Linked DNA regions of Pelagicoccus sp. SDUM812003. The main gene of each other region encodes a partner of the protein of the gene in region 2 in a complex. Links are inferred from orthologs where the notes say so. Each region holds a gene or a part of one and is shown on either strand. Other genes may lie near its edges.

Evidence for each region.
Region 1: the proteins of xseB (region 2) and xseA are in contact, whole or in part, in a cryo-EM structure (PDB 8TXR), measured with the Escherichia coli proteins. The link is inferred for Pelagicoccus sp. SDUM812003 from one-to-one orthologs.

The regions. Positions count from the first base shown.
Region 1 is NZ_JARXHY010000006.1:58,932-62,201, forward strand. Bases 229-3,205 are described here. They hold xseA (exodeoxyribonuclease VII large subunit), read left to right. Parts: upstream 229-1,027; coding sequence 1,028-2,383; downstream 2,384-3,205. Other genes in these bases: QEH54_RS10135 (hypothetical protein), read left to right, coding at 400-1,041; QEH54_RS10145 (ACT domain-containing protein), read right to left, coding at 2,403-2,816; QEH54_RS10150 (hypothetical protein), read right to left, coding at 2,931-3,113. Outside these bases: QEH54_RS10130 (response regulator), read right to left, coding at 1-179. UniProt on the Escherichia coli protein: Bidirectionally degrades single-stranded DNA into large acid-insoluble oligonucleotides, which are then degraded further into small acid-soluble oligonucleotides.
Region 2 is NZ_JARXHY010000005.1:28,139-31,168, reverse strand. Bases 120-2,856 are described here. They hold xseB (exodeoxyribonuclease VII small subunit), read right to left. Parts: upstream 1,743-2,856; coding sequence 1,497-1,742; downstream 120-1,496. Other genes in these bases: QEH54_RS08580 (M48 family metallopeptidase), read left to right, coding at 1,906-2,856; dxs (1-deoxy-D-xylulose-5-phosphate synthase), read right to left, coding at 120-1,425. In the rest of the region: more of dxs, read right to left, coding at 1-119; more of QEH54_RS08580, read left to right, coding at 2,857-3,030. UniProt on the Escherichia coli protein: Bidirectionally degrades single-stranded DNA into large acid-insoluble oligonucleotides, which are then degraded further into small acid-soluble oligonucleotides.

The DNA.
Region 1 (3,270 bases), on a different replicon or contig from region 2:
TCCTCTAGGTTCATGTCGAGCAGGCAGGCGGTTATCTCGGAAGTCCGCTCCGTCAGGGCGCGCATGGCGTCCTGAGCCGAATCCACGCAGATGGAATCGATGCCCAGCGACATGAGCAGGGCCTCGAGCAGGGTTCTCATGCCCTCCTCGTCGTCGATGACCAGCATCTTTCCTTTCATCGGCTTCTCCATCTTGGCGAACGCAGAGAGACTTGCCGCTGAGAGCGGACGAGAAAAGGAAAAAGCGTAACCATTTCGAAAAGCCACTTTTTGTCGCCAAGGTCTGAATACTCCGAATGTCTTTGGTCGGAGCGGTTTGGACGGACAAGTTTCATTGCTTTTCATCCGTTAGAAGCAAATCGTGCGTGCTGTGAAGAGGATTTCGAGAAAAGGGCTTTTGATGGCCGGGCTCGTTTTGGGGGCGCTGGGGGCGGTCGTTCTTTTCCTCGCGCTTCCCTATTTGCCAAGCGCCGAGGATCTGCGGCGCCTGGTAGGCAGGGTGGCTGAGATGGGGCCCTTGCTCTTCTTTGGAGCGATGGCGATTCTTCCGCTTTTCTGGTTTCCGCTTTCGCCTTTCATCTTGCTGGCGCCCGTCTTCGGGAAAGGCGTTGCCATCGCCGGCACGATCGTGGCCCTGGCGTGCAACATGGCGCTCTCCTGGGTCTTGGCCGGCCGTTGGTTTCGACCGTTTTTTCATCGGTTGGTCGGGCGGTTTGGCTATTCGGTGCCCACGGTTTCGGAGAAGGGGATGGTTGGCATGACGGTGGCTTTGCGACTGACGCCAGGCGTGCCGTTCCCGCTTCAGAACTATCTGCTTGGCTTGGCGGGAATGCCGTTTGGCTTGTATATGGCGGTCTCGGTGCCGCTCAACGCGATCATGTGCGCGAGTCTTATTCTGCTTGGCGACGCGTTGCTGAAGGGCAGCGTGGGCATGCTGGTCGCCGGGGCGCTTGTTTTCTTCGGGGTCGCTCTAGGGGCCCGTTGGCTGCGCATGCGTCTGCGAGCTCGAGCCATGGAGGGAGGGCGAGATGGCGTGGGATGATCTCTTCGAGCAGTACCCTGAGGTAACCGTTAGCCAATACACGGCTTCGATCAAGACGCTGCTTGAGCGGGGCGTGTCTCCCAGCTGGGTATTGGGAGAGGTATCCAATCTTAGGAGACAGAGCAGCGGCCATCTCTACTTCTCGCTCAAGGATGCTGGCGCTCAGCTGCCGGCGGTGATGTTTCGCGCGCAGGCGAGCGGCCTGGCTTTCCGCTTGGAGGACGGGATGCAGGTGCAGGCTTTCGGTCAGATCAGCGTGTACGCTCCGCACGGACGCTACCAGTTGGTGGTCAGGGAGCTGAAGGAGAGCGGGCAAGGGCGTTTGTTTCGCGAGTTCGAGCGTCTCAAGGCGAAACTCGCTGCGGAAGGCTTGTTCGAAAAAGGGCGAAAGCGAGCCCTGCCGCTTCTGCCCTTGAAGGTCGCGCTTGTGACCTCCCCCACTGGAGCCGCCGTGCGCGACTTTACCCGAATCCTGAAGCGGCGCGGCTGGGCTGGCCGCCTGCAGATCTTTCCTTGCAAGGTTCAGGGGGCGGGCGCCGCGGAAGAGATCGCCGCCGCGATCGAGCTGATCAACGAGATCGGCGATTACGACGTCTTGGTCCTGGCTCGTGGTGGGGGCAGCATCGAGGACCTTTGGAGTTTCAACGAGGAAATCGTGGCTCGAGCTGTGTCGAGAAGCGCCATCCCTACGATCTCGGGCGTCGGGCACGAAATCGATTTCACGCTTAGCGATTTCGCGGCGGACGCGCGCGCGGAGACGCCCTCCGGCGCTGCGGAGCTCATCAGTAGCGCTTTTTTGGAGACGCTGTCGCGCTTCGAGGATTTGAGGGATGACATGGAAGCCGCGATCGAAAGTCGGATAGAAGTGTCGCGGCGAGAGCTGTCCACGCTGAAGACGCGCTTGAGAGCGCTGTCGCCTCTGGGGAAAGTTGAGAACGCCCTGTTGCGTTTGGATGAGCTGCATTCCCGTTTGGACGCCCGGTTTTTCTCCGGTCTGCACTCGTGTCGCGAAAAGTTGAATACGTTTGGCGGACGAATGGGCGACTTGGATATCGGGTCTCGGCTAAACCAGCTTCGAAATCGACTGGCTCAGGCGGGGCGGCGAATGGACGAACAGGCCAGGGAGCTAGCTCGAAGCCGTCGTCGTTCGCTTGATCTGGCGGGAACGACGCTGCGAGCGCTGAGTCCCGAGGCGACGTTGGGTCGCGGCTACGTCATTTTGAAATCAAGCTCTGGCGCGATGGTGACCAGTGTGGCGGACGTGAAAAAGGGAGACCGTCTGGGGGCCTCCCTGAAGGATGGACGGATCGAGCTTTCGGTGGACGACGTGGCCGCGGAGTGAGCTCCTTCCGGACTCGGCCTCAGGCGGCGATCTTTATCTCGTCGATGACGTGAGCCGCGAGGTGGATGTTGGAGACTTTCAGGATCATGCGAGAGCCCGCTCCTTCCTCGTCCACGCTGGCGTACATGTAGTCGATGTTGATGCCCGCTTGAGACAAGGCTTTGGTCAGGATGGCGAGGCGTCCTTTCGAATCTTTGGTTCGGATGGCGAGGACCTCGTCGGTCTCCACGGTGAATCCTGATTTTTCCAAGGAACGCTTGGCGGCGACGGGATCGCAGGCGGTGAAGCGAAAGCGACCGCAGGTCGGACCCTCTTGCATGGAGATGGCGCTCAAGCTCACATCGTGCAGGGCGAGAATGTCGCTGAGCTCGGCGATTTTTCCAGGGGCGTTTTCGATCTCAACCGAAAGCTGAGTCTTGATCTCGTATTTCATGGTTTAGGTTGGCTACGAAAGTCGAGAGGTGAGTGGATGCTGGCTAAGGGGAAAAACAAAACCGGAGCGGGGTGAGCTCCGGTTTCGATGACGCTTTGAAATTTGGCGCGTTAGTCAAGCATGTGAGCTCATGGAGAAGCGTTTCTTGATCAAGTGCTTCGCCACGCGATCGTGGCTGACGAAGCGCTGCAGCTTCGGGCGATGGAAGTATGGGGAGGCCTGCGAGCTCTCGCTAGACGGGGAAAATATCCTTAAGGGAGGATTGAACGATGGTTTGGGCGATGATTTGAGATTCATGTCGGGGGTATCGGTTAGTAAGAGACACTACAGCGAAAGCTATGTTCTGTAAACTCGCATGAATTCGAGCTGCGGCATTGGTGTGTCTTTAATCCCTTTTTGATCAAATACTTGTAAAGCGATTCCAGGATCGGTGCTAATACTTAGAGTTTGACTT
Region 2 (3,030 bases):
TTGCATCATGTCGACCAGCTCGTCCTCATTGCTGGGCTGCATGAAGATGAGGTTGGGCACCATGCGCAGGTAGGCGATGTCGAAAAGGCCGTGGTGCGTCGGGCCGTCGTTTGGCGACAAGCCGGCTCGGTCCATGCAGAAGACCACCGGGAGCTTCTGCAAGCAGACGTCGTGTATGATCTGGTCGAAGGCCCGTTGTAGAAAGGTGCTGTAGATGCCGCAGACTGGCCGCAGACCGCGTGTGGCCATGCCCGCGGCGAATAGGACGGCATGCTCCTCCGCGATGCCCACGTCGTAGAACTGCTCAGGAACTTCGTCGCTCAAGTGGATCAGGCCGGTGCCGGAAGGCATGGCCCCGGTGATGCCGACGATCTTGGGATTGGCTTTGGCGAAGCGAACCATGGCTTTGCCGAAGACGTCCTGATAGGCGGGTGGCGGGGTTTTCGTCTTCTTTGAAGGAAGCCCGGAAGGGATGGCGAATGGGCTTGTGCCGTGAAAACGCTCCGGATGGTCGATGGCGGGCTTGTAGCCCTTGCCCTTCTTGGTGACCACGTGCACGATGACCGGCTCGTCGGATTCCTTGGCGAACTCCAGGTAGCGCCTCACCAGCGGAAGGTCGTGGCCGTCGATCGGCCCCAGGTAGCGCACGCCGTATTTTTCGAAAAGCGAGGAGGGCAGCACCATGCTCTTCCAGCCCTTTTCCGCGGTCTTGCCCAGCTTCACCAGCTGGTCGCCGCCCGGCACGCTCTTCAGCAGAGTGCCCACGTCGTGATGCAAGCGGTTGTAGATCGGGTTGGTGATGAGCTCATTGAGGTACTTCGATATGGCGCCGACGTTTTTGGCGATGGACCACTCGTTGTCGTTGAGCACGATGATCAGGCGCTGGGTGGAGGCGGCCACGTTGTTGAGCGCCTCCATGGTGATGCCGCAGGTGAAGGAAGCGTCGCCGCAGACCGCCACCACATGATCCTTGGACTTGAGGACGTCGCGGGCCGTCGCCATGCCGAGAGCTGCGGAAAGCGCCGTGCCGGCGTGACCCGCCCCGAACGCGTCATGCTCGCTCTCGTCGCGAGCGAGAAATCCGCTCAGACCCTTGGAGGAGCGGATGCCTTCGAAGTCGGGACCGTTGCGACCAGTGAGCAGCTTGTGCACGTAGCCCTGGTGGGAGGTGTCGAAGACGAACTGATCCGCGGGAGTGTCGAACACCAGGTGCAGGGCGATGCTCAGCTCCACCACGCCGAGATTCGGCCCCAGATGGCCACCGTTGACCGAGGTGACGTTTATCAAGCGCTGTCGGATTTCTTCGGCCAACGATTCGAGCTGGACGCTGCTTAGCTTTCTTAGGTCGGAAGCCCCTTTGATCTGGCTGAGGAGAGGATAGGCGCTGCCGGCGGGCGAGGAGGATTTCTGTGACTGGTCTTTCAAGGCGTAAAATGAGAGGCGCGTAGCTGAGGGCAAAGCCTCGCTCTTGTCCATCGTTTTGAGTCTATAAACGGCTACTGATCGGGATCGAAATCCTCGAAGACCGGGTTTTCCGCGTTTTTCGAGCGCAGGATTTCTATCTTCTTTTCCGCTTCCTTGAGCTTGAGATCGCATTCGGCGAGCAGCTTCGAACCGGATTCGTAGTGGGTGATCAGCTTTTCCAGCGGCAGTTTTCCTTCCTCCATCTCCTGCACGATGGCTTCCAGCTTTTCCAGTCCCTCTTCGAAACTGGCGATCGTTTCCTTTTTCTTGGCGCTCACGAAGGGTGCACTATGCGAGGCTCGGCTTGGAGTTCAAGGCACGAAATCGGCGCGCGACGCAGACCGGGGCACTCAGGTGGACCGAGCTTCAGCATCGCCCCGATCCACCCTCAGGGAACTCCGCGCTGGACAGGCCCTCGGATCTTAGAGATGGCTTGGGGATATGACACCCCTTGAAGTGGTCTTTCTAGTCGCCCTCCTAGCGAAACTCGGGGCGGAACTGGTCCTCGAAGCCCTGAACCGCGCCCACGTGGCGAAGCGTTCCAGCAAGCTGCCTGCCGAGCTGGAGGGCGTGATGAGCGAGGAAAATTTCAACAAGTCCAACCGCTACACCCTCGCGAAAAGCCGTTTCGGATCCTGGGAGCTTCTTTTCGACGCCCTGGTGGTGGCGGCGATCGTGCTTTCCGGCGTGCTGCCTGCGGCCTTCGAGACGTGGTCGGCGACCTTTGGAAACGCGGCCTGGAGCTCGGCCCTTTTTCTGGTAGTGGCGATGGTGGTCGCTGGGCTACCCAGTCTTCCATTCGACTACTGGTCTCAGTTCAAGATCGAGGCGCGGTTTGGCTTCAATCGCAGCAGCGTGGGGCTTTGGCTCGCTGACAAGCTGAAGGGGACCTTGGTGGGTCTGATCATAGGATTTCCGCTACTATGGGTGCTCATCAGCCTTGTGGACTGGATCGGTCCGCTCTGGTGGGCGGTCGGCTTCGGCGTGATGTTCGTCTTCCAACTCGTCATGATGGTGCTCTATCCCATGCTCATCATCCCTCTCTTCAACAAGCTGACGCCCCTGGAGGACGGGCCGCTGAAAACGCGGTTGATGGCCATGTCGGACAAGGCTGGCTTCAAGTGCAACGCCATCCAGGTCATCGATGGCAGCAAGCGTTCGGCCCACTCAAACGCCTACTTCACAGGCTTCGGAAAATTCCGCCGTATCGTGCTTTACGATACGTTGATCGAACAGCTCGGGGAGGAGGAGATCGAAGCTGTGCTGGCTCACGAAATCGGACATTACAAAAAGGGGCATATCCCGAAAATGCTGATCACCTCGGGGCTGATGATGCTCGCCGGGTTCTGGATCGTCGGCTACCTCGCTCGCAGCGAACGGTTCTTCTCCGATTTCGGATTCGATCCGCAAAGCGCCGACATCGGCATCGCCTTCCTCCTCTTCGGGCTTATCGGCGGACTGTTCACGTTTTGGCTGACCCCGATCTTCAATGTCATGTCTCGAAAACATGAATACGAGGCCGACGCCTTCGCTCGCGACATCGTGGGGTCCTGGAAACCTCTCAGC